Regions from separate parts of the Streptomyces sp. SL06 genome, predicted to be linked through region 2. Evidence: riboswitches for the same ligand, from Rfam matches in the RefSeq annotation. Region 2 holds a riboswitch; the other holds the start of a gene.

Region 1 (15,412 bases), 4.7 Mb from region 2:
CGGCGCAAGGGGTACGACGGCGAGATCGGCGTGATCGGCGACGAGCCGCACGCGCCGTACGACCGGCCGCCGTTGTCCAAGCAGGTCCTCTCCGGCGCGTGGGAACCGGCGAGGGCGACCCTGCGCACCCAGGAGATCCTCTCGGGCCTCGACGCCGACTTCGCACTCGGCGACGCGGCGACCGGTCTGGACGCGCCGACGAGAACCGTGCGGACGGCGTCGGGCCTCGAACGGTCCGCGGACGCCATCGTGATCGCCACCGGCGTCCGCGCGCGCCACCTGCCGGGACAGTCCGAACTGGACGGCGTGCACGTGCTGCGCGGCCTCGACGACGCGCTGGCCCTCAAAGCCGACCTGCGGCCCGGGGCGCGGCTCGTCGTGGTCGGCGAAGGTGTACTCGGGTCCGAGATCGCGGCGACCGCCCGCACACTCGGGCTGGACGTCACCCTCGCCGGTCCGCTGGCCGCCCCGATGGCCCTCCAGGTGGGCCCCATGGTGTCCGGACTGCTCGCGGACCTGCACCGCGAGCGCGGCGTGCGGCTGCGCCTGGGTGCCGGTGTCGCGGGTCTGACCGGTTCGGACGGCCGGGTCACCGCAGTGGAACTGGCCTCCGGGGAGACCCTCCCGGCGGACGTGGTCGTCGTCGCCATCGGGGCGTCACCGGCGACGCGGTGGCTGGCGGGCAGCGGACTCACCCTGGACAACGGCGTGGTGTGCGACTCCCGGTGCCGAGCGGCGGACGGCATCTACGCGGTCGGCGACGTGGCCCGGTTCCACCACGAGAGCTACGGGCGGCTGCTCCGGCTGGAGAACCGGACGAACGCCACCGAGCAGGCGTTCGCCGTCGCCGGAGCCGTCCTCGGCGACGACCGGCCCTACGTCCCGGTGCCGTACTTCTGGACCGACCAGTTCGACGCGAAGCTCCAGGTGCACGGACTGCTCCCGGCCGAGGCCGAGGCGGAGGTCGTCGAAGGCGACGTGACGGCCCGGCGATTCGTCGCCCGCTACACCAGCGAGGGCGTGGTCACCGGCGTCCTTGGCTGGAACATGCCCAAGCAGACGCGGCTGCGCCGCCAGGAGGTCGTGGACGCCCTGCACGCCCCCGCCTCCACCCCCTGAAACCGAAAAGGAGAGGTCTCATGAAGGTTCTCGTCGACGAAGAGAAGTGCTGCGCCGCCGGACAGTGCGTGTCCGCCTCCCCGGACGTGTTCGACCAGCGGGAGGAGGACGGCATCGTCATCCTGCTCGACCCGAATCCGCCGGCGGAGTTCGCCGAGGACGTGCGCAACGCGGGGGCCGTGTGCCCCGCGCTCGCCATCCGCATCGAGGAGTGACGAGCACGCCCGCACCGGCGGCGGGCCGGCCGGAACATCCCGGACCGGCTCTCCTCCTCCCGCTTCTCCCGCCGCCTTGAGCGCGGCCGGGAGCCCACGTTCCCTCTGTCCGTCATGACCGGTGCGGCCGAGACTCCTTCGCCACCGGTTCGCGGTCCGGTACAGCACGACAGGAGTTCACCCATGACCGAGTTGAGTTTCGAAGGACGCGTAGCCGTCGTCACCGGCGCGGGGCGCGGCATCGGGCGCGCCCACGCCCGTCTGCTGGCCGAACGGGGGGCGAAGGTCGTCGTCAACGACCTCGGCGGATCGATGGAGGGCGAGGGCGCCGACGCCGGCCCGGCACAGCGGGCGGTCGACTCGATCGTCGCGGCCGGCGGCGAGGCCGTCGCCGACCACCACAACGTCTCCACCGAAGCGGGCGGCAGGGCGATCGTCGACACCGCGCTGAACGCCTTCGGGCGGATCGACATCGTCGTCAACAACGCCGGAATCATCAGGTACGCCGGTCTGCCGGAGGTCGACCTCGAGAACCTGGAACACCACCTGGCCGTGCACCTGCTCGGTTCGTTCAACACCACCCGGGCCGCCTGGCCGCACTTCGTGGAACAGGGCTACGGGCGGGTCGTACTGACCACGTCCGCCGGTCTGTTCGGCCTCGACAACAACCTGTCGTACGCCGCGGCCAAGGGCGGCGTGATCGGACTGGCCCGTAGCGCGAAGCTCGCGGGCGAGCCCCACGGGATCAAGGTGAACGTGATCGCCCCGGCCGCGCTGACCCGGATGGGCGGCATCGAGGACGAGGCCGCCGCCGAAGCCGCCGCGCAGCAGGCGGGCATGCGGTCCGAGGCGGTCTCGCCGATCGTCGCCTACCTCGCCCACGAGGACTGCCCGGTCAGCGGCGAGATCTACGCGGCCGGTGCCGGGGCGTTCGCGCGCCTCTTCATCGGCTCGACCCCGGGTTACGTGCACCGGGGCGCTCCGGCCACCGTCGAGGACGTGGTGCGGAACTGGGACGCGATCAACGACGAGAAGGGCTACTACGTCCCTGCGGACCTGATGGCGTGGACGGGCGAGTTCCTCGGCCACCAGTTCAAGGAGAAGCCGGGTGCGGCGTCCTCGTGATCGGGGACCGTCGTACGGCATTGATTGTACCGACCGGTCGGCGTAAGATTCGTACGGCACATCGCGGTGCTGTCGGCCAGGAGCGGTGCGCGACGTCCGGGTCCCGCCGACATCTCCGGCGCACGCGCAGCTCGTTGCCGTCCCCCGAGGAACTCAAGGAAGAGGAGTGCGGACCATGGCCGAGAAGGTGACCGGTAGCGGTGCGACCGAGGAGATTCCCAAGTACCCCTCGCCCCGGGCCGCGGAGTGCCCGTTCGCACCGCCGCCGGGACTGCTCGCGCTTCACGACTCGGGCCCCTCGGTCCGCAGGGTCGAGACATGGGACGGCGGCACCCCCTGGGTCGCCACGACCCATGCCACCCAGCGCCAACTCCTCGCCGACCCACGGCTGAGCGCCAACATCGGGGCGCCCGGGTACCCGCACACCACGGCGGCGATGAAGGCGCACGCGGGGCAGATGCAGCCGTCGATCAACAACACCGACGGCCCCGAGCACCAGCGTTGGCGCCGGATGCTGACCAGCTCCTTCACCCGGCACCGGATGGAGAAGCTGCGCCCGGAGATCCAGCGGATCACCGACGACCTCATCGACAGGATGCTGGCGGGCCCGAACCCGACCGAGCTTAACGAGGCGCTCTCGCTTCCGCTGCCGTCCCTGATGATCTGCGCGCTGCTCGGAGTGCCCTACTCGGACCACCCGTTCTTCCAGGAGCACGCGGGCGTCACCAACGCCCGCTACAAGAGCCCCGAGGACGCGGCCGAGACCACGCGGGTCCTGCGCGAGTACATCGGCGGGCTCATCGAGGCCAAGATGGACGACCCCGGTGAGGACGTGCTGTCCGATCTCGCCGAGCGGGTCAAGGCGGGCGACCTGACCATGGCGCAGGCCGCGCCGCTCGGACACATCCTGCTGGTCGCCGGCCACGACACCAGCGCCAACATGATCACTCTGGGGACTGCCCTGCTGCTGGAGAACCCCGATCAGGCGGCGGCTCTGCGCGAGAACAGCGACGACCCGAAGTTCGTGGCCAACGCCGTTGAGGAACTGCTGCGTTACCTGACGATCCCGCACCTGCTCGCCCGCCGGGCGGTCGTCGAGGACATCGAGATCGACGGTGAGGTGATCCGCGCCGGGGAGGGCGTCATCGCCGCCCTTCCGGCGGCCAACTGGGACCCGGAGGCGTTCCCCGACCCCGAGCGGCTCGACCTCGCGCGCAAGGCCGCACACCACATGGCGTTCAGCTGGGGCCCGCACCAGTGCATCGGCCAACAGCTGGCCCGTATCGAGCTTCACGTCGTCTTCAGCACGCTGTTCCGCCGCATCCCGACGCTGCGGCTGGCGGCCGACGTGTCGGAGCTGAACTTCAAGGAGGACTCACAGGCCTACGGCATCTACGAGCTGCCCATCGCCTGGTGACCCGGCGCGAGCCACGAGGCCGGGCCGCCTGACAGGTCCTCGTCAGCACGGCCCGCTCCCCGAACTCCCCGGGGGAGCCCGGTTACTCCGGCTCCACCACCGTCGTCCGGCGGGGCTGCGCCGACTCCAGTACCGGCACGGCGTCCTCGACGGCCGCCTCACCGGAACCGGAGTCGCGCTCGCCCCACCATGACGACATCACGCCTTCAAGGTCAGTGGTGCTGGAGACGCTGGTTGTGGTGCCGATACGTGTGTGTGGAGGAGTTGATGTTGTTGGTGATGTCGCCGACGTTGAAGTTGATCAGTCCGCCGCAGACGAGGAGGCAGAAGCCGGGGGTCGGGTCGGGGGGTGTCGGGGTGGCGGTGACCTGGACGGTCGTGGTGTTGTTTGAGGCGTCGCATTCTGAGTTGCCGTTGTAGGCGGCCGTGATGGTGTGGGTGCCGACGGTGGTGAAGGTGGCCGTGTAGTTGGCCTGGCCGTTGGCGTTCACCGGGACGGTGTCGAGCAGGTCGCTGTTGTCGAAGAAGGTGACACCGAGGCCGCCGGTGGGGTCGGCGGGGCAGTCGACCGTGGCTTCCAGCTGAACGGGGGTGTTCACCTCGGCGGACTGCGGGGAGGCCGTCACCGTGGTGCTCGACGGTACCGCCCAGGCGGGCGAGGCAAGCCCCAGCACGGCGGCCAGGGCTGCGGCGATGACTAGTCGCGCTCTGCGTGGTGTGATTCGCACCGGTTCATTCCTTGTTTCGATTTCCGGTCCGCAGGTCGCGGGACACGTGAAATGTCACGTTATAGCCCTATTCTTTGCCCTCGTGGAATGCTGCGCCCATAAGTAGCCTGGTTGGATTAGCTGACCGCGCACTCGCCGGACGGGTCAGATGCCGGGTGCGGGGATGCGGGTGTAGGTGAGCCCGGGGCTGACGCCGCCCGCGGTGGTGACAGTGACGGTGACCGGGCCTGGGGAGCCCGCCGGTGCGACTGCGGTGATCTGCGTGTCCGACACCACCGTGAACGAGGCGGCCGTACCCCCGAAGGTGACGGCCGAGGCGCTCGCCAGGCCGGTGCCGGTGAGAGTGACCACGGAGCCTGCGGACGCCGGACCGCTGCTGGGCACCAGGGCCGCCAGCGTGGGCGGGCCGAGGTAGGTGAAGGCGACGGGGTTGCTCGTACCGCCCGGGGTGATCACCGTGATCGGTGCGCTGCCCGTCCCCGGAGGGGCGGATGCCGTGATCTGCGTTGCCGACACCACGGTGAAGGAGACGGCGTTGGCGGAGCCGAAGCGGACGGTGCCGGTGCCGAGCAGGTTGCTTCCATTCAGTGTGACCACGGTGCCTCCCGCCGTGGGGCCCTGGGCAGGGCTGCCGCTGTCGAGAACGGGCGGCGCGGCGTAGAAGAAGAAGGCGTCCGGGGCGCTGGTGCCCCCTGGTGTCGTGACGGCCACCGCTGCCGCCCCGGCGGTTCCGGCGGGTGTGACGGCGGTGATCTGGGTGGCCGAGTTCACCAGGAACGACGTGGCCGGGACCCCGGCGAAGGTGACCGCCGTGGCCCCGGAGAACCCGGTCCCCACGAGGGTGACACCGGTGCCGCCCGCCGTCGGGCCGTTGGCGGGTGTCACCCCCGTGATCTGCGGCACCTGCGCCGTGACGTAGGTGAAGGTGACCGAGTTGCTGCTGCCGGTCGGATGGACGACCGTCACCGCCACCGCACCCGCGGCGTGGGGAGGACTCATCGCTGTGATCTGGGTGGCCGAATTGACGGTGAAGGAGGTGGCGTTGGTGCTGCCGAACCGTACGGCGGTGGATCCCGCCATGCCGGTGCCGGTGAGGGTGACGGTGGTGCTCCCGGTGGTGGGGCCCTGTGTGGGGACGATGGTGTTGATCGTGGGGGGCATGAGGATGCTCCTATGACAGCCTGGGCGAAGCCCGGGGCTGACGGCGCGCCGGTCCGGGCCTGGGAGTCACCGCATCCGGGAAGCCGGCGGCAGGGGGCCGTCCTCCCACCGAGGCCACCTGGTCGGGCGGCGGGCAGGGTGGGGATCGTCGCGCGAAAGGCGGTGGTCGGGGCAGGGCTGCCGCCCGGTGCGAACCGGGCGGCAGCGGGGGATGTGAGTCAGATGCCGGGACCGGCGACGTAGGTGAAGGCGTCGGTGGCCGTGTCGGAACCGGCCGCGTTCGTCACCACCACGTCGACCGGGCCGGCGGCACCGGGCGGGGTCACCGCCGAGACCGTGGTGGCGTTCACCACGGAGAACGGTGCCGGGGAACCGTCGAAGGTGACTGAATCGGTGGTGTCGAGGTTGGTGCCGGTGATGGTCACACCGGTGCCTCCCGATGTGGGTCCGGAGGCCGGTGCGACGGTGGCCACGGTGGGGACGTCCACGTAGGTGTAGGACAGCCCGTTGTTCGTGCCGCCCGCGGTGGTCACGCTCACCCCGACGGGGCCCGCCGCCGCGCCCGCCGGTACCGGGACGGTCAGTTGGGTGTCGGAGACGACCGTCGGTGTGGCGGTGTTGGCGCCGAAGGACACACTGGTGGCCGTCGCCAGACCGACGCCGTTGATGGTGGCCGTGTTGCCGCCCTCCAGCGGACCGGAAACCGGACCCACCGAGGACTTGAACGGGGCTCCGACGTAGAAGAACGGAGCCGGGTTGCTGGTACCACCCGCCGTGGTCACGGTGATCCCGACGGTGCCGGTACCCGACGGCGACACGGCCGTGACCTGGGTCGGTGAGACGTTGGTGACACTGGTGGCCGGCTTGGTGCCGAATGTGACGGCAGTCGTGCCGGACAGGTTCGTACCTGTGATCGTCACCAACGTGCCACCGCCGGTGGATCCCTGATTGGGAGTGATGGGCATGGAAAACTCCTCGCTGACAGGACGGACAGGGGTCGCAGCGAAACCATGAGCTTCGAGAGCCGACCTTCGCGGGGAAGTCACACGAAAGAAGAGACGACTGAACTGGGCTGCCGCACAGAAGAAGAACCGGCAGGCGCCGCCCCTTTGACGTGATCCCCGGTCATGGGATGGGCGGCCCACCGGTTCGCTGCTTCAAGTACTCCACAGGCAGGCAGGTTTGGCAAGGCTTCAATCACATAATTTCGATGGCAGGGGCGCGCAGGTGTGATTGAGTACCACCGGCGTGCACTCATTGACTTGAGCCCCCGTAAGCGCGAAAAGGCCAGTCGGCACCGTAAACGGCGCCGACTGGCCGTCCAACCCCCTTCGGGGTGCCCATCGCGACCTCGGCGAACCCGCACCTTCCCCACGTGTGAAAGGCGGCAAGCCACACCGAAACCACGTTCCCCGAATGGAACGGGCTGCCCATTGGTTGGATGCACCCAGTAATGCAGGCTCTCGGCATATGCCTCAAGCCATGGATCCCCGAGTCACCTGAACGGAGTAATGTCTTGGCTGGTCAACGGGCGAGCAGGATTGCCGTGTGAAGGAGTGGGGGCGCGGAAGGAGCACAAGGGGGCGCTCGCGTTGGCCTCGCGCTTTCGAACGGAAATGGATTATGGCCTGAAGATGAACTCTCCGGGTGAAGGCGCGGATTGTTGAACCGGGCGCCCCAATCCGCGGTGGCGCTCGAACAGCGCCGTTTTGGAGAGACCCATCCGGAACTCCACGAGCGCGTTGTCCGGGGCGACACCGACGGTGCCGATCGAGGCACCTATGTTCCTCGAACAAGTGGGCGCCAACGCAAAAGAGATGTACTGCCCGGTGTGCAGGACCGCCCCGGCGGGGCTGCGGATCCTCAAGAGACGTAGACACGTTCCGATCCGCGGGGGCACGGCTCGTATCCGGCCCCTGCACGAGACAGAGGCACCGTCACCAATGGCGCCCCCTGGCCGCCCGAGCAGCTCTCCTTCGGTGTCCCGGCGGCAAGGACGTTCTCACCGCAGCTGTCGTGGAGTGGCGCCCCGGAGGGCACCGAGAGCTACGCCGTGACCGTCACGGCAGAGACTCCCGCCTGACGAACCCCGTCTTCAGGCCCATCGACGCTGCACTGAACCAACCGCCGCCAGACTCGGGGCTGTCGGGAGGGCCGAAGGTCCACCTCGTCGTCAATGGACGTGGCCTGCCCCCTCCCTCGGCATTCTCCGCCGCACACCTCCTGCACATCCAGGCCCTCATCCCACTGGTCCGCGGCACCCCGCCCATCCGCCCCTGCCGCGACGCGCGGCGACGACGGGCAAGTCATTCGCGCTCTCTCAGGTACTCGACGGCTCTGCGCGCCGCGGCGCCGATCACCGCGTCGACGCGGGGGAGCCGGCGGTCGGCGCGTGCGGCCTGGGTGAAGACGACCGCTGTGTACGTACGGCCGTCGGGCAGTTCGATCACCCCCGCCTCGTGCCGCATGGCGCCGAACGTCGCGGTCTTCCCGTACACCGCTACGTCGTCGTACGGGAAGCCCGCCGCGAGCCGATGCTGCCAGGGCTGGAGTCGCATGGTGCGGCGAATGAACGCGCAGCCGGTGGGGGAGGCCGCCGTGTCCGTCCAGACGGCACGCAGCAGTCGCGCCATCTCGGCCGGGGTGGTGGCGGCCACCCACGCGGGGTCGTAGACGCCGGGCGGCGCCGCCCGATCGTTGTCCGCGATCCGCGCCATTGCCGCGTCCACCGAATCGGCCCCCGTCACGTCCAGCAGCCGGGCCAGGGTTCCCGCGGCACCGTCGTTGAGACGCGTGCGCGCGAGGCCGAGGACACGGCAGGTCTCGTCGAACGCCTCGGTGCCCACGTGGTGGAGCACCGCGTCGGCAGCCGCGTTGTCGGAGATGCTCATCATCATGACGACCAGGTCGCGCAGGGACATGGACACCTCGTCGCGCAGTTGTGAGATGCCGGTGGGTCCGGGCAGCCTGTCCCCGGGCGACAGGGCAACCCTTTGCAGAGGGTCGAGGACGCCGGCGTCGACCTGTCTGCAATAGGCCACCGCCAGCGGCACCTTGTAGACCGAGCCCATCAGTACGGCCTCGTCCGCGTCGAGGGCCACCGCCACCGCGGGCCGGTGCAGTTCGGCCGCGTGGAGCCGACCGTGTACTCCGGCGTCGTCGAACATGGCACGCAGGGTGCGCTGGATGGCTCCGTCGCCGCCCGCGCTCATCGGTCCGCCCCGCTGCTCGGGAGGTGTGCCGATGCCAGCGTGTCGGCCATGGCGACGGCCGCTTCGGTGGCGTGTGCGGCGGCGAGCCGGCGGGCGTCCCAGACCACGCGCAGTCGCAGCGGAAGCGCCGGGTCGGTGGTCCGGCGCCGGGCGACACCGCCCGCCGCGAGGGTTTCGTCCGCCGTGACGAGTACGGCCTGACCGGCGGCGACGAGGGCCAGTGCGGCGCGTTCGTCGGAGATCACCACCGTCTCGGCCCGATGGCCCCGCCCCGCGAGCGTGTCCAGGAAGAGGTCGTGCGCCGCGGGCGCTTCGGCACGCGGCCGGACCGCATAAGGCAACCGGCGTCCCGCCCGCGCTCCACCCGAACGCGGACTCGGCGTGCTCGCTTCGCCCGGCGAGGACAGCCCCGCCCCGGCGCCGGCCGCCCCGTCCGGGACCAGCCAGCCACGTCGCCAGCAGCGTCACGGGGCCCGCGGACAGGCCGCGCAGTACGACAGGGTGCCGGACGACGGCCAGGTCGAGCCGTCCGGCGGAAACGTCCGTCAGCAGTGTCGCTGTCGGCGCTGTGACCACCGAGACCCTGGTCCGGATACCGGCGCGGACGGGTGAGGCGGCGACGCTCGCGCCGAGCCGGGGCGGCAACTCGGGCGGCAGACCGAGCCGTAGACGCTGTCCGTCCGCGCCCTCCCTGGCGCCGGTGTCCCGCAGCTCGGCCAGTGCGGAAAGGGCCCGGCGCGCGTGCGGCAGCAGAGCAGCGCCCTCCTCGGTGAGGGAGACCCCGCGCTCCCGATCGAACAGCCGTACCCCCAGCAGCGCCTCCAGCCGGCGCAGTGCCTGTGAGAGAGGCGGCTGAGTGATGCCCACGCGTTGCGCGGCGTCGCCGAAGTGCCCCTCCTCCGCGAGGGCGACGAAGATCTCCAGATGCCGCTCGGTCAGCATGCGTCCCCCGTGGTCTGCGGTGATATGCCGAATGAATCGGCACGCGGCCGCGAGTGTATTCGACACAGGAAGACTCTCGAGGCTTGACTCCGGGACCCAAGGGACGGGCCCGGAACACCAGTTGAGGCCCGCGTAAGGCGAAGGAGTCCGCCATGCCCGCTCAGCAGTCCCAAGCCGCCTCGCGATGTGTGAGTCGGCGCAGCCTCCTGAGAACGAGCGTTGTCGCGGGCGCGGCAGGAGTCGCGGGGACGGCCGGGACCGCATCGGCCACCGCGCCGCGCGGCGTCCCTGCCCGCAACAGTCGTCCGGGGCGCAGCGGTGTGAAGCTGCGCTGGCTCGGCGTCGCGGGCTGGGAACTGAGCTTCGACGGTCACCGGGTCCTGATCGACCCGTATCTCACCCGGCAGCCTTACACGGACTCGGACGGCAAGGCCGACATGACGCGGAAACTGGAGGTGAACCGCGGGATCATCGACTGGCTGCTGCGCGAACACCTCACCTCGGCGCCCGAGTTCATCCTCCTGACGCACGGGCACTGGGACCACCTCGCCGACGTGCCGTACCTCCTGGACCACTCCGCCTGGCGGGAGCGGGAGATCAATGTTCTGGGCACCGAGACGCATCTGCACCTGCTGAGTGCCATGGGCGTCCCCGGCACAGGGCGCAAGCACCGGCTGGTGGTGGTGTCGGGGGACGAGGTGCTGCGCCATCCCCTCCAGTCGTCCGACAACCCGTCCCGTCCCGACTACACCATCGAGGTCGTACGCAGTCTGCACAGCCAGCTCGGCGGCTACGGCTTCGACCCCTACGGCACCCTGACCGCACCCCCGGCCCGGCCCCGGGCGCTGGGCGATCTGGTGGAGGGCGGCACATTGGGCTACCAGATCACGGTGGGTGACCGCTTGCGCGTCATGTTCCTCAGCGGTTCGGCCAACTTCGCGGCCCGCGAAGTCGCCGGGGCCACCCCCGATGTGCTGGTGCTGGGAGCCAGCGGGCACGCGGCCGTGCACGACTACTTCGAGCGCGCCGTTGGCACTCTGGGCCGGCCACAGATCATCGTCCCGAGCCACCACGACGACCTGGTCACGGCCCTGGACGACCCCGCGGTGCACGACACGGTGAACCGCGGCGTGGTCGACCGGCTCCAGCAGGTGATCGGGACGGACGGTCGCGTCCTCGACCCCCGCCATCTCGAAGTGCTGGAACTCTGACAGGTGAATCCGTCTCGGACGGCACTCGGCGAAACGGCCAGACACACGCGTGCGCCCGGCCCGCTCCGGACCGTCCGCCGCGTTGCCGCCGCACGTTGCGCACCGCGCGTTGAACTTCGCGGACGCAAGCACGAGTAGCTGCGGCACAGGCCTCCTGCATGCCGATCGGCCGGCGGAAGGCCGCGCGGCGTCGATACTCAGACAGGCAGGTCTGCGAGCCGCTGTGCGGTGCTGAAGCGGGGAGTGAGACGGGTCTTGGTCATGGCGAAGGAGGTGCCGGTGGCGGTGTCGGCATAGACGTAACTGCCGCCGCCACCGGCCCAGCCGAACGTGGTGGGTGTCTCGTCCGGCCGCGTACCGAGCCGGCCGAGCGGACAACCGAGGGCCGACCGCGCATGGTTGCCGAAGACCTGGTCGGTGCCCTCGAAGGCCACCGCCGTCAACTCCTCGAGCTGGTGCGCGTCGATGAGGCGGCCGTCGAGGACCGCGGCATTCATGGTGGCCGCTGCCCGCGCGGTGAAGGTTCTGGGCACTGATCGCCACGACGGCCCGGCGGTTCACCCGTGAAAGCCCTCGCACCACCTGGGGCAAGAGGTCGAGTCAGCAGGCCAGCGGCTTAACGTCCGCGCGAAACTCAAGGCTGACCTCATTCACCGGCTGGCCAGCCCAAGTTGGATGGATGCCGCATCGACCGTCTGCGCCAGCAGGACTGCGATGGTCATGGGGCCGACCCCACCGGGGACCGGCGTGATCAAGCGGGCACGAGTGCGGGCGGTGTCGAAGTCAACGTCGCCAACGTCGCCGGGGTTGTATCCGGCGTCGATCACGACAGCCCCTGGCTTGAACGTCTTCGCCGCGAATAAGCCGAGGGCGCCCCACGGCCGCCACAACAACGTCCGCTTCCCGCACGATCGCGGCCAGATCGGTCGAACGGGAGTGGCAGTAGGTGACAGTGGCGTCCCGGGAGAGCAAGAGCATTCCGACGGGCTTGCCGAGGATCGCACTGCGACCCACGACAACGGCATGCTGACCTGCAAGGTCTACCTCATACTCGTCCAAGAGCCGCATGATCCCGCCAGGGGTGCACGATGCGAATCCAGACAGCCCGAAGCTCATCGCCCCGAAGGAGGTCATCGTGACCCCGTCAACGTCCTTCTCCGGCGCGATGGCCTCGAATGCCGCCCGCTCATCAATGTGAGGGCCAACGGGGTGTTGAAGCAGGATGCCGTGCACTCCGGCGTCCTGCGAGAGGGACTGGATGGTATCCACCAGCTCAGCGGTTGTAGTGGTGTCCGGCAGGCTGACAAGCCGGGACTCGATGCCCGCCTTCGCGCAACGGGCCCGCTTCATCCGGACGTATGTCACCGAAGCCGGATCTTCACCCACCAGCACCGTTGCGAGGCAAGGCGTCACACCGACACGTCGCGAAATCTCTGTCGCCTTGCTTAACGTCTCCTCAACCATGCGTCGGGCAAGGCCAACGCCGTCCATGAGTCGGGCCGTTTGTGTCTGGGACATGGTCGCCTCCAGGCGTCACTGACCACTCGCCCAGGCGCACGGCATCGACCGAATTGTCGGACCGCTCCCCGGTGGTGCTCCACCTCAGCGCCAGTCACGGCCCAACCACCGCTCTAGTGGACAGCCCTTAGGGTTCTGGCCCACTTCTTGTGACGCGCACACGTTCAGTAGCGGGGCCCCGTTGAGAACTCAAGGCCAAGATCATGCAAAGTAGGGGGATGGATGAGTCGTCCCTGCCCGGTGGCTCCATCAATCACGTGGTGCGTGTCGGTGCCACGGTGCGCCGGCCCGCGTCGCCCAGTACGGAGTTCGTCGGTGACCTGCTGAAGATGTTTGAGGCCGGCGGCTGGCCAGGCGCGCCGCGCTACCGTGGCATCGACGAGGCGGGCCGGGAGGTCCTGACCTACGTCGAGGGGCATGTGGCCTGGGAACCGCAGCAGCCGCCGACGGTGTACTCCGACGAAAGTCTGCTGCGGGTCACGGAGCTTGTCCGGGAATTTCACGACCTGACGGCAGGCACGGCACTGGCCGGGGGACACGAGGTCGTATGCCATAACGACCTCTCGCCCAAGAACACGGTCTATCGACCTGTCAGCGGTGCCTTGCGCCCGGTGGCCTTCACCGACTGGGATCTGGCAGCCCCGGGCGCGCGCATCCATGATGTCGCCCACGTATGTTGGCAGTACCTCGGGCTCGGGCCGAGTATCGAAGACGCCTCCGAGGCTGCGCGTCGGGTTGCGGTTGATCGCTGATGGCTATGAGCTTGTGGACCGGCGTGAGTTGGTCTCTGCGATCCTGTGGTGGCAGGACAGATGCCGGCGCGGCATTGAGGCTGCTGCGGACTCTGGGGACCGCGAGATGATCCGTCTCCGCGACACGGGTGCAGTAGTACAGGTGCAGGAGGCATATCAGTGGGTTGCCGATCACCGGCGCGATATGGATCGTGCCTTGCGCTGACCAAACTGGCCTGATACCTCATCTTTTTGGCTGGGCCTCGTTTTCGGACCTCCGGGTCGGCGGCGCATCCTTGCCCACGACGACATCGCCGAGCCATATGAGAGGCGGTCTGTCTGCCACGAGTCTGGTCCCCACTCACACAACGCCGCCTCTGTGCAGTCGAGTTGGACTGGTCCTACCAAGGGAGTTCCAGTAGCCCGCTGAGCCGGTGAGCGCGCAGCCCCGCGTTCCGCGCCGTGTCCCACGTCCTTCAGGATGGTTCCCGGGGACTCTGATCCCGGCGGCGTTCGAAGAAGCGGAGACTCACTGGTGAAAGTGCATCACCTCAACTGCGGCACGATGAACATGCCGACCTACCCCATGGTCGCGCACGTGCTGCTCGTGGAAACCGACGCGAACGGACTGGTGCTCGTGGACACCGGATTCGGGCTCCAGGACATCCAGGACCCGGTCGGCCGGGTCGGGTTCATGCGCCACGTCATCAAGCCGGTTCTCGACCCGGAGGAGACCGCGGTACGGCAGATGCAGCGACTCGGGTTCCGGCCCGAGGACGTACGGCACATCATCGTCACGCACCTGGACTTCGACCACGTCGGAGGGCTGGCCGACTTCCCGCACGCCCAGGTGCACGTGACGGCGGACGAGATCGACGGAGCGATACGCTCGCCGTCGCGGCGCGAACGCACCCGGTACCGGCCGGCCCAATGGGCGCACGGGCCGCGGTTCGTCGAGCACCGGCTCGGCGGTGAGGGGTGGCGGGGGTTCGCCGCGGCGAAGGAACTGAGCGGGATAGCGCCCGGGTTCGTGATGGTGGCAACCCCCGGGCACTCCCGCGGACATGTCTGCGTCGGCGTCGACGCGGGTGAGCGGTGGCTGTTGCACTGCGGAGACGCCTTCTACCACTGGGGCACCCTGGACGGACGGGCCGAAGTGCCGTGGCCGGTGCGCCTCATGGAGCGCGGTGCGGCGCAGCAGCACCGTCTCCTCGTCGAGAACCAGCAACGCCTGGCAGAGCTGAACCGCCGGGCCGATCCCGGCCTGCGCATCATCTCCGCCCACGACCCGAGCGACCTGGAGACGGTATGAGAGAAAGCGTGCTGGTCACCGGGGCGGGATCCGGCATCGGGAGGGCCACCGTTCGCTTCCTCGCCGACGAGGGTTTCCACGTCTACGGGGCGGTCCGCAGGCCGGACGCTGCAGCCGAGCTGAGCGCCGTACTCCCCGCCGACTGGTTCACCCCCGTGCTCTTCGACGTACGGGACGAGAAGAGCGTCGCCGACGCCGCGGCGAAGACGGCGGAACAACTCGACGGCACGAAGCTGAGAGCCGTCTGCAATGTGGCCGGGGCCGTCGCCAACGGACCTCTCGCCGATCTGACGGGGGAGGATTTCGCCGGTCTCCTCGCCGTCAATCTTGTCGGCGTCCACACGGTGACCAGGGCGTTCCTGCCACTCCTCGGCGCCGGCAGCCGTATCGTCAATCTGAGTTCGGCCAGTGGCGTCAGGACCCTTCCCTTCACCGGCGCGTACTCCGCGAGCAAGTTCGGCCTCGAAGCCCTCAGCTCCGCCATGCGCATGGAGTACGCCGCTCTCGGGATCAGGGTGTCGGTGATCGCGCCCGGAATGATCGACACGCCCATGGCCTCCGCCATTCAGGAGGAACTCGGCAGGACGCCGACCATGCCGGTCTACGAGGCTCCACTGCGCCGCTCGCTGGAGAGGTCCGTCCGGGCCGCCGAGAACGGCATCCCGATGGACAGGGTCGTCCGGGCCGTACACCGCGCCATCACCGCACGGAACCCGGCACC
Region 2 (15,412 bases):
ACCGCGGGCTCGGTGATCGCCTCCCGGCTCACCGAGAACCCCGATGTCACCGTCGCCGTCATCGAGGGCGGCCCCAGCAACGTCGGCCGCGACGACGTGCTGACCCTGCGCCGCTGGATGGGCCTGCTCGGCGGTGAGCTGGACTACGACTACCCCACCACCGAACAGCCACGCGGCAATTCGCACATCCGGCACAGCCGCGCCCGGGTGCTCGGCGGCTGCTCCTCCCACAACACCCTCATCGCCTTCAAGCCGCTGCCGTCCGACTGGGACGAGTGGGAGGCCGCCGGCGCCAAGGGCTGGGGCGCGGTGCAGATGGAGGCGTACTACGCGCGGCTCAAGAACAACATCGTCCCGGTCGACGAGAAGGACCGGAACGCCATCGCCCGCGACTTCGTCGACGCGGCGCAGAAGACCCTGGAGGTCCCCCGGGTCGAGGGCTTCAACAAGAAACCGTTCACCGAGGGCGTCGGCTTCTTCGACCTCGCCTACCACCCCGAGAACAACAAGCGCTCGTCGGCGTCGGTGGCCTACCTGCACCCGGTGATGGACGAGCGCCCCAACCTGACGCTCATGCTGGAGACCTGGGCGTACCGGCTGGAACTCGACGGCACCCGCGCCGAGGGCGTCCGCGTCCGCACCAAGGACGGCGAGGAGATCCTGGTCAGGGCCCGCAACGAGGTCGTGCTGTGCGCCGGCGCCGTCGACTCGCCGCGCCTGCTGCTGCACTCCGGCATCGGACCCCGCCAGGACCTCGAAGCACTCGGCATACCCGTGGCGCTCGACCTGCCCGGCGTCGGCGAGAACCTGCTCGACCACCCCGAGTCGGTGATCGTCTGGGAGACCAACGGTCCCATCCCGGACAACTCCGCGATGGACTCCGACGCCGGACTGTTCGTGCGCCGCGACCCCGGGCACGCGGGCCCCGACCTGATGTTCCACTTCTACCAGATCCCGTTCACGGACAACCCGGAGCGACTGGGCTACGAGCCGGTCGAGTTCGGCGTCTCCATGACCCCGAACATCCCCAAGCCGAAGAGCCGCGGGCGCCTCTGCCTCACCAGCGCCGACCCGTCCGTGAAGCCCGCGCTGGACTTCCGCTACTTCACCGACGAGGACGACTACGACGGCCGCACCCTCGTCGACGGCATCCGCATCGCCCGTGAGATCGCCGGATCCGAACCGCTGGCCGGCTGGCTCAAGCGCGAGGTCTGCCCCGGCCCGGACATCACCGCAGACGAGGAGCTGAGCGAGTACGCCCGCAAGGTCGCCCACACCGTCTACCACCCGGCGGGCACCTGCCGGATGGGCGCCGCCACCGACGAACGGGCCGTGGTCGACCCTGAGCTGCGGGTCCGCGGCCTGGAGGGCATCCGCGTCGCCGACGCGTCCGTCTTCCCGACCATGACCGCCGTGAACCCGATGATCTGCGTCCTCATGGTCGGCGAGCGCGCCGTCGAGCTGATCGGCGGTGACGCCCGATGAGTACCGCCACCAGCGCCAGTACGCCGCCGGGTACGGACGAGAACGCGGGGCCCGTCTTCCGCGTGGACGGCCTGTGGAAGGTCTTCGGACCCAAGGCCGACCGCGTCCCCGCCGACCCGGGACTCGCCGCCCTGAGCCCGGCCGAGCTGCGCGCGCGCACCGGCTGCACCGCCGCCGTGGCGGATGTCTCCTTCGACGTGCACAAGGGCGAGGTCTTCGTCGTCATGGGCCTGTCCGGCTCCGGCAAGTCCACCCTCGTACGCTGTCTGACCCGGCTGATCGAGCCGACCGCGGGCAGCATCGTCATCGACGGCGAGGATGTCCGCGCCATGGACCGGCCGCGGCTGCGCGAACTGCGCCGGCACCGCGCCGCGATGGTCTTCCAGCACTTCGGCCTGCTCCCGCACCGCACCGTCCTGGACAACGCGGCCTACGGCCTGGAGGTCCAGGGCATGGGCCGCGCCGAACGCCGCGAGCGCGCCGCCGCCATCGTCGCCAAGGTCGGCCTCGAAGGCCTGGAGCACCGCAGGCCGGGACAGCTCTCCGGCGGCCAGCGCCAGCGCGTCGGCCTCGCCCGCGCCCTCGCCGTCGACCCCGAGGTCCTGCTCTTCGACGAGCCGTTCAGCGCGCTCGACCCGCTGATCCGGCGCGACATGCAGGAGGAGGTGGTCCGGCTGCACCGCGAGGAGGGCCGCACGATGGTCTTCATCACCCACGACCTCCAGGAAGCGCTCAAGCTGGGCGACCGGATCGCCCTCATGCGCGACGGCCGCGTCGTCCAGCTCGGCACCCCGGAGGAGATCGTCGGCTCGCCCGCCGACGACTACGTCCGCGATTTCGTCCGCGACGTCCCGCGCGAGCAGGTCCTCACCGTCCGTACGGCCATGCGCCCCGCCGCCTTTGCCGACGAGGCGGGCAGTGGCCCGGCGCTGCGCCCCGACGCCACCGTGTCGCAGGCCATCGAGGCCGTCGCCCGCGCCGGCTCCCCGGCCCGGGTGATGGACGGCGGCCGCCTGCTCGGCGTGGCCGACGCGACCACCCTCCTCTCCGTCGTCGCCGGCACCGACGGCGCGGCGCCCGGACGCCCCGAGGGGGTCGAGCCGCCCGAGGAGGCGGGTCAACGCGAGGAGGCCCTGTGATGGCCTCGGTCACCGCACCCGCGGTCCGGCCCGCGCTCCCCGGCGCCCTGCGCCGCCCGGCCGTCCGCAAGCTCCTGACCCTCGCGGTCGCCGCCGCGGTCCTCGTCCCCCTCGCCGTCGCCCAGTGGTCCGGCGGCACCTGGCCGAGCGCGCTCACCGTCGACGTCTCCGAACCGCTCGGCAGGGCCAGCGACTGGATCATCGACAACCGTGACAGCCACCCGCTGTTCCTCTACTTCTTCGGCCACGTCAGCAATGTGGTCGTCCTCGCCCTACGCGCCGTGTACCTCGCCCTCCTCGCCGTCGGCTGGGCCGGGGTCACCGCGATCGGCGCCCTCGTCGCCTGGCGGGTGGCCGGCGTGCGGCTCGCGCTCGGCACGGCGGTGGCCTTCCTCGCGTGCGGGCTGCTCGGCATGTGGGTGCCGACCATGCAGACCCTCGCCCTGATGGTCGTCGCGGTCCTCGCCTCGGTCGCCGTGGGCGCCCTGCTGGGCCTGGCCGCGGGGCTGTCCGACCGGATGGACCGCGTCCTGCGCCCGGTGCTCGACACCATGCAGGTGCTGCCCGCCTTCGCCTACCTGCTCCCCGTCGTCCTGGTCTTCGGCATCGGCGTGCCCGCCGCCGTCCTGGCCACCGTCGTCTACGCCGCCCCGCCCATGGCCCGGCTCACCTCGCTCGGTCTGCGCGGCGCCGACAAGGAGGTCCTGGAGGCCGTCGAGTCCCTCGGCACCACCGCACGCCAACGGCTGCTGACCGCCCGCATCCCGCTGGCCCGCAAGGAACTCCTCCTCGGCCTCAACCAGACGATCATGATGGCGCTCTCCATGGCCGTCATCGCCTCCGTCATCGGCGCCGGCGGCCTCGGCGACCGCGTCTACCAGGCGCTCGCCTCGGTCGACGTGGGCGCGGCCCTCGCGGCCGGCATCCCCATCGTGCTGCTCGCCGTCGTCCTCGACCGGGTGACCGGCGCGGCCGGGGAGCGGCTCGGCGAGCCCAGGAAGCCGTCGGTGGCCTGGCTGTACGCGCCGGCCGCCGCCGCGGTCGTCGCGATCGCCGGACGACTCGCCGGCTTCCTCGACTGGCCCGACGCGTGGGAGGCGAACATCGCCGAGCCGGTCAACCGGGCCGTCGACTGGATGACCGCCCACCTGTACTCCGGCGTCCCCGTCGTCGGCGGCACCGCGGACTGGGCCGCCCACTTCACCAGCTGGGTCCTCAACCCGTTCCGCGAGGGCCTGCAATGGCTGCCCTGGTGGTCCGTACTGCTGATCGTCGCCGCCCTGGCCTGGCTGCTCGGCACCTGGGCCACCGCGCTCACCGCCGTGCTCGCGATGGCCGCGATCGGTGTGCTCGGCGTGTGGAACCCGTCCCTGGACACGCTCTCGCAGGTACTCGCGGCCGTCGCCGTCACCCTGGTCATCGGCTTCGCGACGGGCATCGCCGCCGCCCGCAGCGACCGCTTCGAGCGCCTGCTGCGGCCCGTCCTGGACGTTTTCCAGACGATGCCGCAGTTCGTGTACCTGATCCCGGTCGTCGCCCTCTTCGGCGTCGGCCGCGCGCCCGCCGTCGCCGCCGCGGTCGTCTACGCCCTCCCCGCCGTCGTCCGCATCACCGCCCAAGGGCTGCGCCAGGTCGACCCGGCCGCCCTGGAGTCGGCCCGTTCGCTCGGCGCGACCAGCGGGCAGCAGTTGCGTCAGGTGCAGCTCCCGCTGGCCCGCCGTTCCCTGCTGCTCGCCGTCAACCAGGGCGTCGTCCTGGTCCTCGCCGTCGTCATCATCGGCGGCCTGGTCGGCGGTGGCGCGCTCGGCTACCAGGTCGTCTACGGCCTGGCCCAGGGCGACCTGGCGACCGGCCTGGTGGCGGGCGCGGCGATCGTCTGCCTCGGCCTGATGCTCGACCGGGTCACCCAGCCGACCGAACGCCGTCCGAAGCAGGGAGCCTGACATGCGACCGCGTACGATCTCCGCCCTCGCGGGAGCCGCCGCGCTGGTCCTGCTGACCGGCTGCGGCGCCGCCGACATGACCAAGCAGTCCTCCCCGTTCGCGAACGCCCAGGGCGCCAAGACCGTCACCCTGTCCGTGCAGTCCTGGGTCGGCGCCCAGGCCAACGTGGCCGTCGCCCAATACCTGCTGGAGCACGAGCTGGGCTACCGCGTCGACACCGTCCAGGTCGACGAGGTGCCCGCCTGGGACGCGCTCAGCCAGGGCCGGGTCGACGCCATCCTGGAGGACTGGGGCCACCCCGACCAGGAGCAGCGGTACGTCGAGGACAAGGAGACCATCACCGCGGGCGGCGACCTCGGCGTCACCGGGCACATCGGCTGGTTCGTCCCGACCTACTTCGCCAAGCAGCACCCGGACGTGACGGACTGGAAGAACCTCGACAAGTACGCCGGGCAGATGCGCACCGCGGAGAGCGGCGGCAAGGGCCAGCTGCTGGACGGCTCCCCGTCCTACGTCACCAACGACAAGGCGCTGGTGCAGAACCTCGACCTGGACTACCAGGTGGTCTTCGCCGGCTCCGAGGCCGCCCAGATCACCCAGATCCAGCAGTTCGCCAAGGAGAAGAAGCCCTTCCTGACCTACTGGTACACCCCCCAGTGGCTCTTCGAGAAGGTCCCGATGACCGAGGTGAAGCTGCCCGCGTACAAGGAGGGCTGCGACGCCGACCCGGCGAAGGTCGCCTGCGCCTACCCGGTGACCCCGCTGCAGAAGTACCTCAACGCCGGTTTCGCGAAGGACGGCGGCCCGGCGGCGGAGTTCCTCAAGCGGTTCAAGTGGACCACCGAGGACCAGAACCAGGTCTCCCTGATGATCGCCGAGCAGAAGTTGCGGCCCGAGGAGGCGGCGAAGAAGTGGGCGGACGGCCACGAGTCCGTCTGGAAGCGGTGGCTGTCCTGACCCTCACCGCGCCAGCCGGGCCGCGATCTCCCGCACCGCCCGCTCCGCGCGCCGCTGGAGACCCGGTCCGAAGGTGATCCGGGTGGCCCCGAGTTCGCCGAGCCGCCTCAGCCCGGCGGACGCGGGGCCCTCCCCGGGCAGCGCGTTCACGTTCACCGGCCCCTGGATCCCGGCCCGCAGCAGCGGCAGTACGGCGGTGGGGGCGCCGATCGGATAGACGCAGTCGGCGCCCGCGGCGACGTACGCGGCGGCCCGTGCGATCGCCGCCTCCGGTTCGGCGACGCCCCGGACGAACGTGTCGACGCGGGCGTTGACGAAGAGCAGGTCCCCGGCCGCGGCCCGCACCCCGGCCAGCCACTCGGCGTGCTCCGCCGGGTCCCTGAGCACCCCGTCGGCGGAGTCCTCCAGGTTGCAGCCCACCGCCCCCGCCGCCAGCAGCCGTTCCACCAGCTCCCGCGGCGCCAGCCCGTACCCGCCCTCGACATCCGCCGACACGGGGATGTCCACGGCGCGCGCGATCCTCGCGACCGCCGCGAACATCTCGCCGGCCGGGGTCGCCCCGTCCTCGTACCCGAGGCAGGCCGCCACCCCCGCACTGGGCGTCGCGAGCGCCGGGAACCCGGCCTCCTCGAACACCCGGGCGCTCGCCGCGTCCCAGGGGCCGGGCAGGACGAGGGGGTCTTCGGGCAGCCGGAAGTGGTGCAGGGCGCGGAAGACGTTGGCCTTGCTCATGGTGCGCAACCCGCCGGGCCGGGGAGCCGCGTCCGCGCCGTCACGCGTGCTGCCCCGGCGTGTAGTGGCCGGGCGTCGTCCGGCAGGTCACGCCGAACCTGTTCCAGGCGTTGATCACCGTGATCGAGGCGATGAGCTGTGCCAGCTCCGGCTCGTCGAAGAACCGGGCGGCGTGCTCGTACACCTCGTCCGGCACGAAGCCGTCGGTCAGCACGGTGACCGCCTCGGTCAGCGCGAGCGCCGCCAGCTCCCTCTCCGTGTAGAAGTGCCGCGACTCCTCCCAGGCGGCGAGCTGGATGATCCGCTCCACGCTCTCCCCGGCGGCGAGCGCGTCCTTGGAGTGCATGTCGACGCAGAGGGCGCAGCGGTTGATCTGCGAGGCGCGGATCTTCACCAGTTCGCACAGCGTCGGGTCGAGGCCCCGCCTGGCGGCGATGTCGAGCCGGACCATGGCCTGGTAGACCTCGGGAGCGTGCTGGGACCAGTTGAGCCGGACGGGCAGCTCGGCGGCGCAACCCGTGGTCCTCGTGTCGTCGGTGTGTGTGGTCATGCCTCGACCCTAGGAAGGAAGCAGCCCAGGAGTATGGTCCATTTCCATGGCGGAATCACGGGCCACTCTGGGCGTCGACCTGCATCTGGAACCCACCGGACCGGGCCTGCGCCGCGGCCTCACCGCGGCCCTGCGCGAGGCCGTCCGCACCGGCCGCCTCGCCCCCGGCACCCGGCTGCCCTCCTCCCGCGCCCTCGCCGCCGACCTCGGCATCGCCCGCAACACCGTCGCCGACGCCTACGCCGACCTCGTGGCCGAGGGCTGGCTCACCGCGCGCCAGGGCTCGGGCACCCGCGTCGCCGAGCGTGTCGCCGCCCCGCCGGCCGGCGCCTCGGCCCGGCGCCCGCCGGGGCGCGCCCGCCCCGCCCACGACCTGCGCCCCGGCACCCCCGACCTCGCCTCCTTCCCGCGCGCCGAGTGGCTCAGGTCCGCCCGCCGCGCCCTCGCCGCCGCTCCCAACGACGCCTTCGGCTACGGCGATCCCCGCGGCCGGCCCGAGCTGCGCACCGCGCTGGCCGGCTACGTCGCGCGGGCCCGCGGTGTGCGCGCCGACCCGGAGAGCCTGCTGGTCTGCGGCGGGGTCGCGCACGGCCTCGGGCTGCTGGCCGCGGTGCTGCGGGCGCGCGGCGTGCGCACCGTGGCCGTCGAGTCGTACGGTCTCCACATCCACCGCGACCTGCTCACGGCGGCCGGGCTGCGTACCGTCGCGCTGCCCGTCGACGACCGGGGCGCGGCCTTCGGGGCGCTCGGGGACGCGGGCGCCGTACTGCTCACGCCCGCCCACCAGTTCCCGACGGGCGTCCCCCTGCACCCCGACCGCAGGGCGGCCGTCGTGGACTGGGCGCGGCGCACCGGCGCCCTGGTCCTGGAGGACGACTACGACGGCGAGTTCCGCTACGACCGCCAGCCCGTCGGCGCCCTCCAGGGGCTGGACCCCGGCCGCGTCGTCTATCTGGGCACCGCAAGCAAGTCCCTCGCCCCCGGGCTGCGGCTGGGCTGGCTGGTGCTGCCGCCCTCGCTGGCCGGGGAGGTCATGGACGCCATGGCGGGACGTGTCCCGGGCGTGCTCGACCAGCTGACCCTCGCGGAGTTCATCGGCTCCGGGGGCTACGACCGGCACGTCAGGTCCGCCCGGCTGCGCTACCGGCGCCGCCGCGACGCCCTGGTCGCCGCCCTCGCCGAGCGCGCGCCCCGGGTCCGCGTCACCGGCATCGCCGCCGGTCTGCACGCCGTACTCCAACTCCCGCCCGGCACCGAGCAGCAGACCGTACGGGCCGCCGCCTGGCACGGACTCGCGGCCCACGGCCTGTCCCTCTTCCGCCACCCGGCCGCCCCCGACCCCCCACAGGACGCCCTGGTAGTCGGCTACGGCACCCCACCCGACCACGCCTGGTCCCCAACCCTGGACGCCCTCTGCCGAGCCCTGCCACAGACCGGGAGCTGAGCGCCCCGAAGGGGCGCGGGGAACGGCGCGACCAGCCACAAGACACCCGCACCCGGCAACGGCGAACAACCCGGCAAACGCGTCCCCACTGTGCCGGGCCCTGCCGTGAAGGAGACGCAGGGACAAGCGCCCCGAAGGGGCGCGGGGAACGGCGCGACCAGCCACAAGACACCCGCACCCGGCAACAGCGAACAACCCGGCAAACGCACCCCCGCCCCACCCGGTAAGCTGCCCTCGGGCCGTAACTGGCGCGCTGGGATGGACAACCATCGGGGAGCGGCCCGAAGAAGCGAGCGCCGTGCGCCTGGGCCGACCGAGAACGCTGACCGCAACGTCCGGAGGTCACCATGCCCGCAGAGCCCACCCCCGCTTCCACCGCCTACCGCGCCGCCCTCGACGTCATCCGCACCGTCGAGCCCCGCGTCGCCGACGCCATCGGCCAGGAGCTCGCCGACCAGCGCGAGATGCTCAAGCTGATCGCCTCGGAGAACTACGCCTCCCCGGCCACCCTCCTCGCGATGGGCAACTGGTTCAGCGACAAGTACGCCGAGGGCACCATCGGCCGCCGCTTCTACGCCGGCTGCCGCAATGTCGACACCGTCGAGTCCCTCGCCGCCGAGCACGCGCGCGAGCTGTTCGGCGCCCGCCACGCCTACGTCCAGCCGCACTCCGGCATCGACGCCAACCTCGTCGCCTTCTGGGCCGTCCTCGGCGCCCGCGTCGAGGTGCCCTTCCTGGAGAAGGCCGGCGCCCGCCAGGTCAACGACCTGACCGACGCCGACTGGGCCGAGCTGCGGCAGGCCTTCGGCAACCAGCGGATGCTCGGCATGTCCCTGGACGCCGGCGGCCACCTCACCCACGGCTTCCGGCCGAACATCTCCGGCAAGATGTTCGACCAGCGCTCCTACGGCACCGACCCGGCGACCGGCCTCATCGACTACGAGGCCCTGCGCGCCTCGGCCCGCGAGTTCAAGCCGCTGATCATCGTCGCGGGCTACTCCGCGTACCCCCGGCTGGTGAACTTCCGGATCATGCGCGAGATCGCCGACGAGGTCGGCGCGACCCTCCTGGTCGACATGGCGCACTTCGCGGGCCTGGTCGCGGGCAAGGTGCTGACCGGCGACTTCGACCCGGTCCCGCACGCCCAGATCGTGACCACGACCACGCACAAGTCGCTGCGCGGCCCGCGAGGCGGCATGGTCCTGTGCGACGACTCCCTCAAGGACCAGGTGGACCGCGGCTGCCCGATGGTCCTCGGCGGCCCGCTCCCGCACGTCATGGCCGCCAAGGCCGTCGCCCTCGCCGAGGCCCGGCAGCCCGGCTTCCAGGACTACGCGCGGCGCATCGTCGACAACGCCCGCGCCCTCGCCGAGGGCCTGGTCCGCCGCGGCGCCACCCTGGTCACCGGCGGCACGGACAACCACCTCAACCTGATCGACGTGGCATCCTCCTACGGCCTCACCGGCCGGCAGGCCGAGGCCGCCCTCCTCGACTCCGGCATCGTCACCAACCGCAACGCCATCCCGGCCGACCCGAACGGCGCCTGGTACACCTCCGGCATCCGCGTCGGCACCCCGGCGCTGACCACGCGCGGCCTCGGCACGGCGGAGATGGACGAGGTCGCCGGCCTGATCGACCGCGTCCTGACGGCGACGGAGGCCGGCACCACGAAGTCCGGCGCCCCCTCGAAGGCATCCCACGTCCTCGACGCGAAGATCGCCGACGAGATCTCGCAGCGCGCGACCGACCTGGTGACCGGCTTCCCGCTGTACCCGGAGATCGACCTCGGCTGACGCGGGAGACATCCTTACGGGCCGGTCGGCTCCGCACGCGACCGCCCGCTGTGGCGGCCCGGCACGGTACCGGGCCGCCACACCTCGCGGAGGCGGTGGAGCCAGTGCCCGATCGCCCCTCGCGGCCTGAGAGAATGACGTCCATGGCCTCTGAACGTCCCCGCGTACTCTCCGGCATCCAGCCGACCTCCGGCTCGTTCCACCTCGGCAACTACCTCGGCGCCGTCCGCCAGTGGGTCGACATGCAGAACACCCACGACGCGTTCTACATGGTCGTCGACCTGCACGCGATCACCGTTCCGCAGGACCCGAGAGAACTGCGCGAGAACACCCGCGTCGCCGCCGCCCAGCTCCTCGCGGCCGGCCTCGACCCGGCCCGCTGCACGCTGTTCGTGCAGAGCCACGTCCCCGAGCACGCCCAGCTGGCCTGGCTGATGAACTGCATCACCGGCTTCGGCGAGGCATCCCGGATGACCCAGTTCAAGGACAAGTCCGCCAAGCAGGGCAGCGACCGCACCACCGTCGGCCTGTTCACGTACCCGATGCTGATGGTCGCCGACATCCTGCTCTACCAGTCCGACCAGGTCCCCGTGGGCGAGGACCAGCGCCAGCACCTTGAGCTGACCCGCGACCTCGCCGAGCGCTTCAACCAGACCTACGGCGACACCTTCACCGTCCCGAGCGCCCACATCCTCAAGGAGACGGCGAAGATCTACGACCTTCAGGACCCGACCGCCAAGATGAGCAAGTCGGCGCCCACCCCGAAGGGCCTGATCAACCTGCTCGACGAGCCGAAGGCCTCCGCGAAGAAGGTCAGGAGCGCGGTCACGGACGCCGACACCGTGGTCCGCTTCGACCGCGCGCACAAGCCCGGCGTGAGCAACCTGCTGTCGATCTACTCCACCCTCACCGGCACGGCGATCCCCGAGCTGGAGCAGAAGTACGAGGGCAAGGGCTACGGCGCGCTGAAGACGGACCTCGCCGATGTCGTGGTCGAGTTCGTCACCCCCTTCCGGGAACGCACCCGGCAGTACCTCGACGACCCCGAGACGCTCGACGCGATCCTGGCCGAGGGCGCGGACAAGGCACGGGCCGTCGCCGCCGAGACCCTCGCTCGGGCGTACGACATGGTGGGCCTTCTGCCCGCCAAGCACTGACCCGCGCGGCCGCCTGGGCACTGGCCCCGGCGCCCTGCGTGCGCCCCGGCATGCCGCCGTAGCGCTGCACATCACTCCGGTTGCGCCTGCCCCGGGCACGGTGGTGGCCGTACAGTCGACAACCGGGTGTCCGACACGGAAAACGGAACGACAGGAGACGAAGTGGGGACCGTAACGATCGGTGTGTCGATCGCGGTCCCGGAGCCCCACGGCAGCAAGCTCCAGCAGCTGCGTGCGGGCTTCGGCGACGCCGCGGCTCACGGCATCCCCACGCACGTCACCCTGCTGCCGCCGACCGGGGTGGACGGCGCCGCGCTCCCCGCGATCGAGGCGCACCTCGCGGAGGTGGCGGCGCGCGGGCGGCCCTTCCCGATGCGGCTGTCCGGCACCGGGACCTTCCGCCCGCTGTCGCCGGTCGTCTTCGTCCAGGTGGTCGAGGGCGCCGCGGCCTGCTCCTGGCTGCAGAAGCGGGTGCGGGACGCCTCCGGGCCGGTCCCACGCGAACTGCAGTTCCCGTACCACCCGCACGTCACCGTGGCGCACGGCATCGAGGAGGCGGCGATGGACCGCGCCTTCGAGGAGCTGTCCGACTACGAGGCCCGGTGGTCCTGCACCGGCTTCGCGCTCTACGAGCAGGGCCCCGACAGTGTGTGGCGCAAGCTGCGCGAGTTCCCCTTCGGCAGCGCCACGGTGCCGCCGCAGGCGGGGCGCGTGGAGAGCGGCTCCCTGCCCACCCGGTAGCGGCTACACCGGCAGCCGCCGGAACACCGTCCGCGGCAGGTGCCGCAGCGCCGCCATCACCACGCGCAGCGCGCCGGGCACCCACACCGTCTCCGAGCGCCGCCGCAGCCCCAGTTCGATCGCCGTGGCCACCGCCTCGGGCGTCGTGGCGAGCGGTGCCTCCGGCAGCCCGGCGGTCATCCGCGACCGCACGAACCCGGGCCGTACGACCATGACGTGCACGCCCGTGCCGTACAGCGCGTCGCCGAGGCCCTGCGCGAAGGCGTCCAGGCCGGCCTTGCTCGAACCGTAGATGAAGTTGGCGCGCCGGGCCCGTTCGCCGGCCACGGAGGACAGCACCACCAGGGAGCCGTGGCCCTGCGCCTGGAGCGCGCGGGCGCCGACCAGACCGGCCGAGACCGCGCCGGTGTAGTTGGTCTGCGCGACCCGCACGGCGTTCAGCGGCTCGCGCTCGTCGTGCGCCTGGTCGCCCAGGATCCCGAAGGCCAGCAGCACCAGGTCGATGTCGCCCTCGGCGAAGACCTTGCCGAGCACCGCCTCGTGCGACTCGGGATCGAGCGCGTCGAAGGCGACGGTGCGCACCTCGGCGCCGAGGCCGCGCAGTTGCCCGGCCGCCTCCTCCAGGGCGGGCGAGGGGCGGCCGGCCAGCCAGACCGTGCGGGTGCGGCGGGCGACCAGACGGCGCGCGGTGGCGAGCGCGATCTCGGACGTACCGCCGAGGACGAGAAGGGACTGGGGGATGCCGAAGGCGTCCTTCACGACAGCTCCTGGGGATGGTCTAGAGGTGGAGGCGGCGGGCCAGGTCGGAGACGAACACCCCGCGCGGGTCCAGCTCCGCGCGCAGCGCGCGGAAGTCGTCCAGGCGCGGGTACATCGCGGCGAGCACGTCCGGCCGCAGCCGGGAGTCCTTGGCGAGGTAGACCCGGCCGCCGGCCCCGGCGACCTCCTCGTCCAGTTCGTCCAGGAAGGCGCCGAGGCCCGGCAGTCCCGCCGGGATGTCCAGGGCCAGGGTCCAGCCGGGCACGGGGAAGGAGAGCCAGCCCGGGTCGGCGTCCCCGAACCGCTTGAGGACGGCGAGGAAGGACGGGCAGCGGCGTTCGGAGATGCGCCGCACGATCCGGCGCAGGGTGTCCTCCCGGCCGTGGCCGACGACGAACTGGTACTGCACGAAGCCGCCCCGGCCGTAGATCCGGTTCCAGTGCGGGACGCCGTCCAGGGGGTGGAAGAAGGCGGGGATCCGCTGGAGCCGGCCGCGGCTCTCGCGGGGGGCCTTGCGGTACCAGAACTCGTTGAACAGGCCCACCGCCGTCCGGCTCAGCAGGCCCTCCGGGACGAGGTCGGGGGCGGCCGGGAGCCGGGAGGTGCGAAAGGCCAGCGGCGCCCGCCGGGCGCGTGAGCCGGCGGGCAGCGCGTCCAGGGGCGCGTGGTCGCCGCGGGTGAGCACCGCACGGCCGGTCGCCGCGCCGCGCGCGAGCAGGTCGATCCAGGCGACCGAGTAGCGGTAGCGGTGGTCGGTGGCCGTCAGCCGGGCCATCAGGTCGTCCAGGTCGGCGGCGCGTTCGGTGTCGACCGACATCAGCGCCGTCCCGACCGGCTGGAGCCGCAGGGTCGCGGTGAGGATCACACCGGTCAGGCCCATGCCGCCGGCGGTCGCGTCGAACAGCGGCGTGCCCGGACCCACGGTGCGCACCCGGCCGTCGGCGGTGAGCAGTTCCAGGGAGAGCACGTGCCGTGCGAAGGATCCCGACACATGGTGGTTCTTGCCGTGGATGTCCGCGCCGATCGCCCCGCCGACGGTCACATAGCGGGTGCCGGGCGTCACCGGCACGAACCAGCCGAGCGGCAGCAGGACCTCCATCAGCCGGTGCAGCGAGACCCCCGCGTCGCAGAGCACGGTGCCGCCGTCGGCGTCGATGGCGTGGATCCGGTCCAGGGCCGTCATGTCCAGCACGGCGCCCCCCGCGTTCTGCGCGGCGTCCCCGTACGCCCGCCCCAGTCCCCTCGCGATGCCACCGCGGACCCCGCACCCCCGGACGGCGAGGGCGGCCTCCTCGTACGTCCGCGGCCGGATCAGACGGGCCCCGGTGGGCGCGGTGCGGCCCCAGCCGGTGACCTGGCCCCAGTCGGCGTCGGGGTCCCAGTCGGCTTCGGGGGCGGTGTCGGCAGACATGCCGGTGACCGTATCGCCCCTATGTGAATGATTAGTTCCAAAACATTCCGCATATACCTGAAACGGGTGATTAATGGTATGTCGCTCCAACGTGTCGGACTTCCGGCGCCGTGGGCGTGAACAGTGAGTCCACATGGACGACCTCGACGACATGGACCACCGGATCGTCACGGTGCTCAGGGCCCGCGCCACGGACCCGCGCGTGGCCGGTGCCGCGCGCGCCCTGTCCTGGGCCGGGGAGCACGGAGCGCTGTGGCTCGCGGCGGGCCTCACCGGAGCCGCCGTGGACCGTGCCCGGCGCACGGCCTGGCTGCGCGGCACGGCGCTCACCGCGGGCGCGCACCTCGTCAGCATGGGCGTGAAGCGGGTCGTGCGCCGTCCGCGCCCCGCCCACGTCGTACCCCTGGTGCGCACCGCGGGCCGGCACTCCTTCCCCAGCTCCCACGCCACCTCGGCGGCGGCCGCCGCCGTCGCCTTCGGCGCGCTCGGGGTGCCCGCCGTCCGGCCGCTGGCCGCCGCGGTGTGCGCGTCCCGGCTGGTCGCCGGCGTCCACTACCCCTCGGACGTGGTGGCGGGCGCGGCCCTGGGCGCGCTCACGGCCGGGCTCGGCGCCCGCTGGATGCGCGGAGGCACCCGTGACTGACACGGCCGTCCTGCGGCAGCAGGCCCCCGAACAGCAGCAGGAGCCCGCGCCGGTGCGCCGCAGGGGCATCCCGGCGGGACTGCTCAGGACCGCGCGCCCCCGCCAGTGGATCAAGAACGTCCTGGTGCTCGCCGCCCCCGCCGCCGCCGGTGAGCTGTCCTCCCCGGCCGCCCTCGGCCGGCTCGCCCTGGTCTTCGCCCTGTTCACCGCCTGCGCCGCCGCCGTCTACCTGGTCAACGACGCCCGCGACGCCGAGGCCGACCGCGCCCACCCCGTCAAGCGGCACCGCCCGGTCGCCGCCGGGCAGGTCCCGGTGCCGCTCGCGTACGCCGCCGGCGGCCTCCTGGGCGTCCTCGCGCCCGTGCTCGCGGCCTGGCTGTGCCCGCCCTCCGTCGCGGCCCTGCTGACCGCCTACCTGGCGATGCAGGTGGCGTACTGCGTCAGCCTCAAGCACGTCCTGGTCGTCGACCTCGCCGTGGTCACCACCGGCTTCCTGATGCGGGCGATGGCCGGCGGACTCGCGCTCGGCATCCCGCTCTCGCGCTGGTTCCTCATCACGACCGGCTTCGGCGCGCTGTTCATGGTCGCCGCCAAGCGGTACTCCGAAGCCGTCCAGATGGCCGACAAGGCGGGCGCCACGCGCGCGCTGCTCACCGA

Evidence for each region. A riboswitch is a leader RNA that binds a small molecule or an ion and turns the genes downstream of it on or off. The one in region 2 is predicted to bind ZMP and ZTP.
Region 1: it holds a riboswitch for ZMP and ZTP, as region 2 does, so the genes downstream of both, AC4IHM_RS33505 (bifunctional 5,10-methylenetetrahydrofolate dehydrogenase/5,10-methenyltetrahydrofolate cyclohydrolase) here and AC4IHM_RS12230 (glycine hydroxymethyltransferase) in region 2, are expected to answer to the same signal.

What each region holds. Positions count from the first base shown of each region.
Region 1 is NZ_JBSYOT010000002.1:7,384,072-7,399,483, forward strand. Features, by position in the region: gene AC4IHM_RS33440 (NAD(P)/FAD-dependent oxidoreductase) at 1-1,119, shown strand, start outside; gene AC4IHM_RS33445 (ferredoxin) at 1,140-1,334, shown strand; gene AC4IHM_RS33450 (SDR family NAD(P)-dependent oxidoreductase) at 1,518-2,459, shown strand; gene AC4IHM_RS33455 (cytochrome P450) at 2,635-3,876, shown strand; gene AC4IHM_RS33460 (Ig-like domain-containing protein) at 4,089-4,604, opposite strand; gene AC4IHM_RS33465 (IPT/TIG domain-containing protein) at 4,749-5,765, opposite strand; gene AC4IHM_RS33470 (IPT/TIG domain-containing protein) at 5,984-6,730, opposite strand; partial or broken gene AC4IHM_RS33475 (YbhB/YbcL family Raf kinase inhibitor-like protein) at 7,699-7,827, shown strand; gene AC4IHM_RS33480 (serine hydrolase) at 8,072-8,977, opposite strand; gene AC4IHM_RS33485 (hypothetical protein) at 8,974-9,318, opposite strand; partial or broken gene AC4IHM_RS33490 (helix-turn-helix domain-containing protein) at 9,797-10,183, opposite strand; gene AC4IHM_RS33495 (MBL fold metallo-hydrolase) at 10,240-11,130, shown strand; gene AC4IHM_RS33500 (serine hydrolase) at 11,328-11,627, opposite strand; partial or broken gene AC4IHM_RS33505 (bifunctional 5,10-methylenetetrahydrofolate dehydrogenase/5,10-methenyltetrahydrofolate cyclohydrolase) at 11,781-12,648, opposite strand; ZMP/ZTP riboswitch at 12,670-12,756, opposite strand; gene AC4IHM_RS33510 (phosphotransferase family protein) at 12,867-13,400, shown strand; gene AC4IHM_RS33515 (MBL fold metallo-hydrolase) at 13,915-14,691, shown strand; gene AC4IHM_RS33520 (SDR family NAD(P)-dependent oxidoreductase) at 14,688-15,412, shown strand, end outside.
Region 2 is NZ_JBSYOT010000002.1:2,703,398-2,718,809, reverse strand. Features, by position in the region: gene AC4IHM_RS12265 (GMC family oxidoreductase) at 1-1,485, shown strand, start outside; gene AC4IHM_RS12260 (quaternary amine ABC transporter ATP-binding protein) at 1,482-2,624, shown strand; gene AC4IHM_RS12255 (ABC transporter permease) at 2,624-4,567, shown strand; gene AC4IHM_RS12250 (ABC transporter substrate-binding protein) at 4,569-5,525, shown strand; gene AC4IHM_RS12245 (isocitrate lyase/PEP mutase family protein) at 5,529-6,257, opposite strand; gene AC4IHM_RS12240 (carboxymuconolactone decarboxylase family protein) at 6,298-6,807, opposite strand; gene pdxR (MocR-like pyridoxine biosynthesis transcription factor PdxR) at 6,854-8,251, shown strand; ZMP/ZTP riboswitch at 8,483-8,568, shown strand; gene AC4IHM_RS12230 (glycine hydroxymethyltransferase) at 8,599-10,044, shown strand; gene trpS (tryptophan--tRNA ligase) at 10,188-11,201, shown strand; gene AC4IHM_RS12220 (2'-5' RNA ligase family protein) at 11,364-11,942, shown strand; gene dprE2 (decaprenylphospho-beta-D-erythro-pentofuranosid-2-ulose 2-reductase) at 11,946-12,701, opposite strand; gene dprE1 (decaprenylphosphoryl-beta-D-ribose oxidase) at 12,721-14,112, opposite strand; gene AC4IHM_RS12205 (phosphatase PAP2 family protein) at 14,246-14,755, shown strand; gene AC4IHM_RS12200 (decaprenyl-phosphate phosphoribosyltransferase) at 14,748-15,412, shown strand, end outside.